One region of the Streptomyces sp. G7(2002) genome, then DNA from elsewhere that is predicted to be linked to it. Evidence: predicted binding sites of a transcription regulator. Region 1 holds the regulator's gene; each other region holds the start of a gene.

Region 1 (3,277 bases):
TGCTGCCCCGGCTGGAACTGCCCCGTGGGCCGCTCCTCACCGCGGAGCTTCGCCAGCCGCCGCAGCACCTCCTCCTGCTCGGGGTCGAGCTTGGAGGGCGTCTGCACCTCGACATGGACGATGAGGTCGCCGCGGCCACCGCCGCGCAGATGGGTCACACCGCGCTGGTGCAGCGGGATCGACTGGCCGGACTGGGTACCGGGCCGGACATCGATCTCCTCCACCCCGTCCAGCGTCTCCAGCGGGCACTTCGTGCCCAGCGCCGCCGCTGTCATCGGGATGGTGACCGTGCAGTGCAGATCGTCGCCGCGCCGCTGGAAGACCGCGTGCGGCAGCTCGTGGATCTCCACGTAGAGATCGCCGGCGGGGCCGCCGCCGGGGCCGACCTCGCCCTCGCCCGCGAGCTGGATGCGGGTGCCGTTGTCGACACCGGCCGGGATCTTGACGGTCAGCGTGCGGCGGGAGCGGATACGTCCGTCGCCCGCGCACTCGTGGCACGGCGTCGGGACGACCGTGCCGAAGCCCTGGCACTGCGGGCAGGGCCGCGAGGTCATGACCTGGCCCAGGAACGACCGGGTGACCTGCGAGACCTCACCGCGGCCGCGGCACATGTCACAGGTCTGCGCCGAGGTGCCCGGCGCCGCGCCCTCACCGCTGCACGTCGTACAGACGACGGCGGTGTCGACCTGGATGTCCTTGGTGGTGCCGAAGGCCGCTTCGTTCAGCTCGACATCGAGCCGGATCATGGCGTCCTGGCCACGGCGGGTGCGCGAGCGCGGCCCGCGCTGCGACGCGGTGCCGAAGAACGCGTCCATGATGTCGGAGAAGTTTCCGAAGCCCGCGCCGAAGCCGCCCGCGCCCTGGCCGCCGCCCGCCTGCGAGAGGGGGTCGCCGCCGAGGTCGTAGACCTGCTTCTTCTGCGGATCCGAGAGGACCTCGTAAGCGGCGTTGATCTCCTTGAACCGCTCCTGGGTCTTGGGATCCGGGTTCACATCCGGGTGCAGCTCGCGCGCCAGCCGACGGAAGGCCTTCTTGATCTGGTCCTGCGAGGCGTCACGGCCGATGCCGAGGACCGAGTAGTAATCCGTGGCCACTTACGACTCCGCGAGGATTTGTCCGACGTAACGTGCCACTGCGCGTACCGCTCCCATCGTTCCGGGGTAGTCCATGCGGGTCGGTCCGACCACGCCGAGTTTGGCGACTGCCTCGTCGCCCGAACCGTAGCCGACCGTGACGACCGATGTGGACGCCAGGCCTTCATGGGCATTCTCATGCCCGATACGTACGGTCATGCCCGAGTCCTTGGCCTCGCCGAGCAGCTTGAGCATCACCACATGCTCCTCAAGGGCCTCCAGCACCGGCCGGATGGTCAGCGGGAAATCGTGCCCGAATCGCGTGAGATTGGCGGTACCGCCGATCATCAGCCGCTCTTCGGTTTCCTCCACCAAAGTCTCCAGCAACACCGACAGCACTGTCGAGACCGTGCCGCGGTCGTCCTGCTCGAAGGACTCCGGGAGATCCTGCACCAACTGCGGCACATCCGCGAACCGGCGCCCCACGACCCGGCTGTTGAGCCGGGCCCGCAGATCCGCCAGCGAGGTCTCGCCGAACGGTGCCTGGCAGTCGATGAGCCGCTGCTCGACCCGCCCGGTGTCCGTGATCAGCACCAGCATCAGCCGGGCCGGGGCCAGCGCCAGCAGCTCGACGTGCCGGACCGTGGACCGGGTCAGGGACGGGTACTGCACGACCGCGACCTGCCGGGTCAGCTGCGCCAGCAGCCGGACCGTGCGGCCCACCACGTCGTCGAGGTCGACGGCGCCGTCCAGGAAATTCTGGATCGCCCGCCGCTCCGGGCTGGACAGCGGCTTCACACCGGCCAGCTTGTCGACGAACAGGCGGTAGCCCTTGTCGGTCGGGATCCGCCCGGCACTCGTGTGCGGCTGGGCGATGAAGCCCTCGTCCTCCAGGACCGCCATGTCGTTGCGGACGGTGGCCGGGGAGACACCGAGCTGATGGCGTTCGGTGAGGGCCTTGGAGCCGACCGGCTCCTCCGTCCCCACATAGTCCTGGACGATGGCGCGCAGCACTTCGAGCCTGCGTTCACTGAGCATCCCGCGCACCTCCAGTCCGGCCGTCCGCCGTCTCGACTCTCCTGGCACTCACACGGGCCGAGTGCCAGACCCGGAGCCAGTGTACGGCCGAGTAGCACGCACACGGCAAGGGCAGCCGCGCACGGCACCCGCCCGATGACCGTGTTCGGTCGATCTGTCGGGCAACGCTATCGCGATGGCGCTAGCGTCTCGGTATGCACACTGCTTGGGAAGAGGCCGGTTGGGAACAGCTCGGTGACGGTGTCGCCAGACGCCGTATGCCGAGGTGGGACGAGACGATCGGGGTGATCGCGGGGACCACCGGCGTCATGATCGTCGACACCGGCGCGACCCTGCGCGACGGCGCGGATCTGCGGCGCGCGATCCGCGGCGTGCTGGGCCGCGAAGTGACGCATGTCGCGCTCACCCACCCGCATTTCGATCATGTGCTGGGCACCGCCGCCTTCGCCGGCGTCGAGGTCTTCGGCGCGGCCGGGCTGGGCGAGCTGCTGCGCCGCGGCAAGGACGGACTGCGGCACGACGCGATGCGGCACGGCGTCGGCCGGGACGCCGCCGCCGAGGCCGCCGATCTGCTGGTCGCCCCGCACCACCACGTCCACGACCAGCTGACCGTGGAGCTCGGCGACCGGCAGGTGCTGCTCGCCAACGTCGGCCCCGGTCACACGGCCCACGATCTGGCGGTCCTGGTACCGGGCCGGGGCGGGTCCCCGGAGATCGTCTTCTGCGGCGATCTGGTCGAGGAGTCCGGCGAACCCCAGGCGGGCCCGGACGCGCTGCCGCAGCGGTGGCCCGGCGCACTGGACCGGCTGCTGTCCCTCGGCGGCGAGGACGCACGGTATGTACCCGGCCACGGCGCTGTGGTGGACGCCTCCTTCGTCCGCGCCCAACGGGACGCCCTCGCCGCCCGCTTCGGCGTCGCCCCCTCCTGACCACTCCTGACCACCGCCCGCTCAATCACGGACAGGCCCCCATGCAGAGCAAGCGCTACAGCCCTGACCTCACCCCGCCCTGGAAGAAGCAGCGGCCCGCACCCGAGGTGCCCGCCGAGCCCGATCTGGTCGTCGAGGAGGTCACCTCGGGCTTCTGCGGCGCCGTGATCCGCTGCGAGAAGACGGCGCAGGGCCCGACGGTCACCCTTGAGGACCGCTTCGGCAAGCACCGCGTCT
Region 2 (3,277 bases), 2.3 Mb from region 1:
TTCCCGCAGCGGGTTCGGCATCCGTCCCCCGGCGAACGCACTCAGCCGCCGGCCGCATCGGCCCCGACCGCCCCCGTACGAACCGTGGTTCGCGGGCCCCTCTACGGCCCGCCCCCACGCCGGCACGGTAAATCCCGTACGCCGCCCGGCGAAGACGACACCGCCCGCGAAGACGCCGCGGGCCGGCGGAGACGACGCCGCCCGGCAGAGACTCCGCGGGCCGCCCCCGAAAACCCCCGAAAAACGCCGCCGGGGCGGCACCCCCCGAGAGGAGGGTGCCGCCCCGACGAACGTGTGGACGTGTGATCCGGGAGGATCAGCGTTCCGATCCAGAGGATCAGAAGTCCATGTCACCGCCCGGCATGCCGCCCGGAGCGCCCGCCGGGGCGGCCTTCTCCGGCTTGTCGGCGATGACGGCCTCGGTGGTGAGGAAGAGCGCCGCGATGGAGGCGGCGTTCTGCAGCGCGGAGCGGGTGACCTTGGCGGGGTCGATGATGCCTTCGGCGATCATGTCGACGTACTCGCCGGTCGCGGCGTTCAGACCGTGACCGACGGCCAGGTTGCGCACCTTCTCCACCACGACGCCGCCCTCGAGGCCGCCGTTGACGGAGATCTGCTTGAGCGGGGCCTCCAGCGCGAGCTTCACGGCGTTGGCGCCGGTCGCCTCGTCACCGTCGAGGTCCAGCTTCTCGAAGACCGAGGAAGCCTGGAGCAGGGCGACGCCACCGCCGGCGACGATGCCCTCCTCGACGGCCGCCTTCGCGTTGCGAACGGCGTCCTCGATGCGGTGCTTGCGCTCCTTGAGCTCGACCTCGGTGGCGGCACCGGCCTTGATGACGGCCACGCCGCCGGCCAGCTTCGCCAGACGCTCCTGGAGCTTCTCGCGGTCGTAGTCCGAGTCGCTGTTCTCGATCTCGGCACGGATCTGGTTGACGCGGCCCTGGACCTGCTCGCTGTCGCCGGCACCGTCGACGATGGTGGTCTCGTCCTTGGTGATGACGACCTTGCGGGCGCGGCCGAGCAGTTCGAGACCGGCGTTCTCCAGCTTGAGGCCGACCTCCTCGGAGATGACGGTGCCACCGGTGAGGATGGCGATGTCGCCGAGCATGGCCTTGCGGCGGTCACCGAAGCCCGGGGCCTTGACGGCAACGGACTTGAAGGTGCCACGGATCTTGTTGACGACCAGGGTCGACAGGGCCTCGCCCTCGACGTCCTCGGCGATGATCAGCAGCGGCTTGCCGGACTGCATGACCTTCTCCAGGAGCGGCAGCAGGTCCTTCACGCTGCCGATCTTGGAGTTGACGATGAGGATGTACGGGTCGTCGAGCGACGCCTCCATACGCTCCATGTCGGTGGCGAAGTACGCCGAGATGTAGCCCTTGTCGAAGCGCATACCCTCGGTGAGTTCCAGCTCCAGACCGAAGGTCTGGGACTCCTCGACGGTGATGACGCCTTCCTTGCCGACCTTGTCCATGGCCTCGGCGATCAGCTCGCCGATCTGGGTGTCAGCGGCGGAGATGGAGGCGGTCGAAGCGATCTGCTCCTTGGTCTCCACGTCCTTGGCCTGCTCCAGCAGGGCGGCGGAGACGGCCTCGACGGCACGCTCGATACCGCGCTTGAGGGCCATCGGGTTGGCGCCGGCGGCGACGTTGCGCAGGCCCTCGCGGACCAGGGCCTGGGCCAGGACGGTCGCGGTCGTCGTGCCGTCACCGGCGACGTCGTCCGTCTTCTTCGCGACCTCCTTGACCAGCTCGGCGCCGATCTTCTCGTACGGGTCCTCGAGCTCGATCTCCTTGGCGATGGACACACCATCGTTGGTGATCGTGGGGGCGCCCCACTTCTTCTCGAGGACGACGTTGCGGCCCTTGGGGCCGAGGGTGACCTTGACGGCGTCGGCGAGCTGGTTCATCCCGCGCTCGAGACCGCGCCGTGCCTCCTCGTCGAACGCGATGATCTTGGCCATGTGAAGTGGTCCTCCCGGACTGGGGTGGATTGCTCCGGACCGCGCTGGCGCCCGCGACGGACGACCTGCAGACCTGTGTGGTTCCTTGCCCCACGCGGCCTACGGGCCTCACCGACCCGGTCCTTCTTTGTCACTCTCACTGGGAGAGTGCTAACGCCAATGATTAGCACTCGTGGGGTGCGAGTGCAAGCCGCCCGGAGGGGCGTCGTTGAGGGGCGGCGGTCGGGCGACGGGTGGGCGCACAGCCGAAGGCCCGTACCCCCCTCAGGGGTACGGGCCTTCCTCACGCAGTAGTTGGTCGGCGCCTCAGCCGGCCACCCGGACCATGTCCGCCTGCGGCCCCTTCTGGCCCTGCGAGATCTCGAACTCGACTCGCTGACCCTCCTCAAGGGTGCGGTAGCCGTCCATCTGGATCGCGCTGTAGTGGACGAAAACATCCGCACCACCGTCGACCGCGATGAAGCCGTACCCCTTCTCCGCGTTGAACCACTTGACGGTGCCCTGAGCCATGCCTAACTCCCCTATTACTGGCCCTTGCGCAGGACCGCACTCCGCGGACCCGGGTCAGACCTCACCCCGCGAAAGGCCCGTGGGGTGTGCGCCGGAACGCGTCGACCGCCGCTGAATGTATCTGCACAGATGCCCAGAGCAACAGGTCAATCGGACGAGAAATCTGGCGCCGGAGAATCGGCAATATGCGGCGAAATCCTGGTTCTCCAGGGCAAGTCGGGCCGGGCATAGCGCACCTAGGCGACAAATACCGCCCACACTTTGGACACAACTGACCGCGAACACATATGCGTTCGGCACGCTCACGGTGATATCCGGAGGGGGATCACCCCAATGGTATCTCCTTTCACAACACGGAATTGCCCCGTCCGCTTTCCGGCGGACGGGGCAATTCCGGTCATGCAGGAGAAGAGTTGGCGCAAATCAGCAGCCGCCGGCCACGGCCGGGATGATCGAGATGCCGGCGCCGTCCGGGGTCGGCGTCTCCAGGCCCTGCTCGAAGCGCACATCGTCGTCGTTGACGTACACGTTCACGAAGCGGCGCAGCTTGCCGGCGTCGTCCAGCACACGGGCCGCGATGCCCTGGTGGTTCTGCTCCAGGTCGGCGATCACCTCGGAGAGGGTCGCGCCCTCGGCGGGGACCTCGGCCTGGCCACCGGTGTACGTGCGGAGGATGGTGGGGATGCGGACCTTGACGCTCATGGTTCTGCCTTCCAGGGGTACGGAGTACGAGTTCGGGGGGCTGTGGCGCGGCCTCGTCCGCCGGACGGGCCGGCGGCCTCAGCCGAGGCCGGCCGCGCGGAA
Region 3 (3,277 bases), 960 kb from region 1:
GACGTAGCCCTCGAGGCCGGCGTTCTCCGCGATCCAGCGCAGCGGCTCGACGACGGCGCGGCGGACGACGGCGACACCGGTGGCCTCGTCACCCTCCTTGCCGAGGGAGCCCTCCAGCACCTTGCCGGCGTGGACCAGCGCGGAGCCACCACCGGAGACGATGCCCTCCTCGACCGCGGCGCGGGTCGCGGAGATGGCGTCCTCCAGACGGTGCTTCTTCTCCTTGAGCTCGACCTCGGTGGCCGCACCCACGCGGATGACGCAGACGCCACCGGCGAGCTTGGCGAGGCGCTCCTGGAGCTTCTCGCGGTCCCAGTCCGAGTCGGTGGACTCGATCTCGGCCTTGATCTGGGCCACCCGGCCGGTGACGTCCTCGGCCTTGCCGCCACCGTCGACGATGGTGGTGTCGTCCTTGGTGACGGTCACGCGGCGGGCGGTGCCGAGCACGTCCAGACCGGCCTGGTCGAGCTTGAGGCCGACCTCCTCGGCGATGACGGTGGCACCGGTGAGGGTGGCCATGTCGCCGAGCATCGCCTTGCGGCGGTCACCGAAGCCGGGGGCCTTGACGGCCACGGCGTTGAAGGTGCCACGGATCTTGTTCACGACCAGGGTCGACAGGGCCTCGCCCTCGACGTCCTCGGCGATGATCAGCAGCGGCTTGGAGGCACCGGCCTGGATGACCTTCTCCAGCAGCGGCAGCAGGTCCTGGATCGAGGCGATCTTGCCCTGGTGGATCAGGATGTACGGGTCCTCGAGGACGGCCTCCATACGCTCCTGGTCGGTGACCATGTACGGCGAGAGGTAGCCCTTGTCGAAGGCCATGCCCTCGGTGAAGTCCAGCTCCAGACCGAAGGTGTTGGACTCCTCGACGGTGATGACACCGTCCTTGCCGACCTTGTCCATCGCCTCGGCGATGAGCTCGCCGACCTGCTTGTCCTGCGCGGACAGGCCGGCCACGGCGGCGATGTCGGACTTGTCATCGATCGGACGGGCGGTCGCGAGGAGCTCGTCGGACACGGCCTTGACGGCGGCGTCGATGCCCTTCTTCAGGGCGGCGGGGGAGGCGCCGGCGGCGACGTTGCGCAGGCCCTCGCGGACCAGCGCCTGGGCCAGCACGGTGGCGGTGGTGGTGCCGTCACCCGCGATGTCGTTGGTCTTGGTCGCCACCTCCTTGACGAGCTGGGCGCCAAGGTTCTCGTACGGGTCGTCGACCTCGACCTCACGCGCGATGGTGACACCGTCGTTGGTGATCGTCGGCGCGCCGAACTTCTTGTCGATGACGACGTTGCGGCCCTTGGGGCCGATCGTCACCTTGACGGTGTCGGCAAGCTTGTTGACGCCGCGCTCAAGGGCGCGACGGGCGTCCTCGTCGAACTTCAGGATCTTCGCCATCGGTTGCTTCAAGTCCTCTCATTGCGATCCTCGGCCACGGCGTGGGGACCGCTGTCGCTCAAACGAACTGCGCCCCTGCCCCGGGTTGTTTAGACGCGGGAACCAGGGGCGCAGATCACGGCAAAACTGGGTGACTTACTTCTCGACGATCGCGAGAACGTCGCGAGCCGAGAGAACGAGGTAGTCCTCGTTGTTGTACTTCACCTCGGTGCCGCCGTACTTGCTGTAGAGCACGACGTCGCCGACCTTCACGTCGAGCTCGACGCGCTTGCCGTCCTCGACCCGGCCCGGGCCCACGGCCAGGACGACGCCCTCCTGGGGCTTCTCCTTGGCGGTGTCCGGAATGACCAGGCCCGAGGCCGTGGTCTGCTCGGCGTCGAGCGGCTGGACCACAATGCGGTCCTCAAGCGGCTTGATGGCAACCTTGGAGCTGGTGGTCGTCACGATCCGACCTCCCCCTTCGGAGATCTCACGGGGTTAACTGTCTGAGGTGGCGACCAGGTGGATCCGTCGTCGCGGGTGCCGGACCTGCCCGTCGCTGTGTTGGCACTCCCCACTGGAGAGTGCCAACGCTGAGACTATGACGCGGTTAGCACTCGGTCAAGCGGAGTGCCAGCGCGGCGGGGGGCTCTTCCCCCGCCGCGGTTGACCGGCCGTACGGAACCGGGGCGGCAGGCCGCACGGAGCCGGGGTTCCGCGGCCGCCCGCATTCGGCGATCATGGTCATCCACCGCGGGGGCGGGGCGGGTGACGAGGCATCCAGCGGGCAGGTTCCCGCCAAATCGGACACACCTTCCCCTGAACTCGCAACCACGCCACCGGCTGCCTCGTCTACCTCCCCGACTGCCGGGCCGACGAACCGGGCCCGTTCCCGGCCGGCCGGCGGCCTCGACGACCGATGGCGGAGGAATCCCGTGTGTGCAGCGACCCGAGTTCCCCGGAGGGCCAGGGTCCCGGAGAGCGACGTCGAACGCACCATGACGTTTGCCGCCCTGGCCCAGGCACCGGACCGGCGGAGAACCGAGGCACGGCTGCTCGCCCTCGTCGTCCTGATCGCGGTCTTCGGCTACACCTACACCGGTCTGTCGATGAGCGGCCGACTGCCCGACGGGCTGGCCGTCTTCACCGTCAGCATGCTGCTCATGGCGCTGCTCCCGCATCTGGTCCTGCGCCGCTTCGCGCCCCGGGCCGATCCGCTGATCCTGCCGGTGGCGACCCTGCTGACCGGGATCGGGCTGGTGCTGCTGCACCGCCTGGACATCACCTACGCGCAGACGCCCCGGCTGAAGACCGCCGCGGCGGCCAACGGCCAGCTGGTGTGGACGGCGATCGGTGTGGCGGTCTGCATCGCCATCCTCCTGATACTGCGCGACCACCGCATCCTGCAGCGCTACATCTATCTGACGATGGTGATCGCGCTGGTGCTGCTGATGGCACCGGCCTTCTTCGGCGCCGATATGTACGGCGCCAAGCGCTGGATCCTGCTGGGGCCCCTGTCGCTGCAGCCCGGTGAGTTCGTGAAGATCATGATCTCGGTGTTCTTCGCGGGCTATCTCACCGTCAACCGCGATGCGCTGGCACTGGCCGGCCGCCGCGCCCTGGGCATCCAGCTGCCCCCGGGGCGGCAGCTCGCCCCGATCTTCACGATCTGGGCGATCAGCCTGCTGGTGCTGATCTTCGAACGGGACCTCGGCACCTCGCTGATCTTCTTCGGCGTCTTCGTGATCATGCTCTACATGGCCACCGACCGCACCAGTTGGGTGGTGTGCGGTCTGCTGATGGCCACTGTCGGCGCGGCCGTGGTCGGCTCCCTCGAACCGCATGTCCACGGCCGGGTCACCGCCTGGCTGGACCCCATGCGGGCCTTCACCAAGGCCGGCCAGGC

The links. The regulator HrcA, encoded in region 1, represses chaperone genes, less so after heat shock. The targets are predictions, from matches to a motif close to TTNGCACTCNGNNNNNCNGAGTGCNAA.
Region 2: groL (chaperonin GroEL) is a predicted target of HrcA. The motif match lies at 2,091-2,117, and genes of this name have one in related genera.
Region 3: groES (co-chaperone GroES) is a predicted target of HrcA. The motif match lies at 1,982-2,008, and genes of this name have one in related genera.

Annotation. Positions count from the first base shown of each region.
Region 1 covers NZ_CP102609.1:3,451,788-3,455,064, forward strand. The annotation lists gene dnaJ (molecular chaperone DnaJ) at 1-1,094, opposite strand, end outside; gene hrcA (heat-inducible transcriptional repressor HrcA) at 1,095-2,111, opposite strand; gene NUT86_RS14325 (MBL fold metallo-hydrolase) at 2,306-3,040, shown strand; gene NUT86_RS14330 (DUF3097 domain-containing protein) at 3,082-3,277, shown strand, end outside.
Region 2 covers NZ_CP102609.1:5,769,094-5,772,370, reverse strand. The annotation lists gene groL (chaperonin GroEL) at 338-1,963, opposite strand; gene NUT86_RS24560 (cold-shock protein) at 2,270-2,473, opposite strand; gene NUT86_RS24555 (MoaD/ThiS family protein) at 2,897-3,175, opposite strand; gene thrC (threonine synthase) at 3,254-3,277, opposite strand, start outside.
Region 3 covers NZ_CP102609.1:4,409,072-4,412,348, forward strand. The annotation lists gene groL (chaperonin GroEL) at 1-1,392, opposite strand, end outside; gene groES (co-chaperone GroES) at 1,528-1,836, opposite strand; gene NUT86_RS18315 (FtsW/RodA/SpoVE family cell cycle protein) at 2,370-3,277, shown strand, end outside.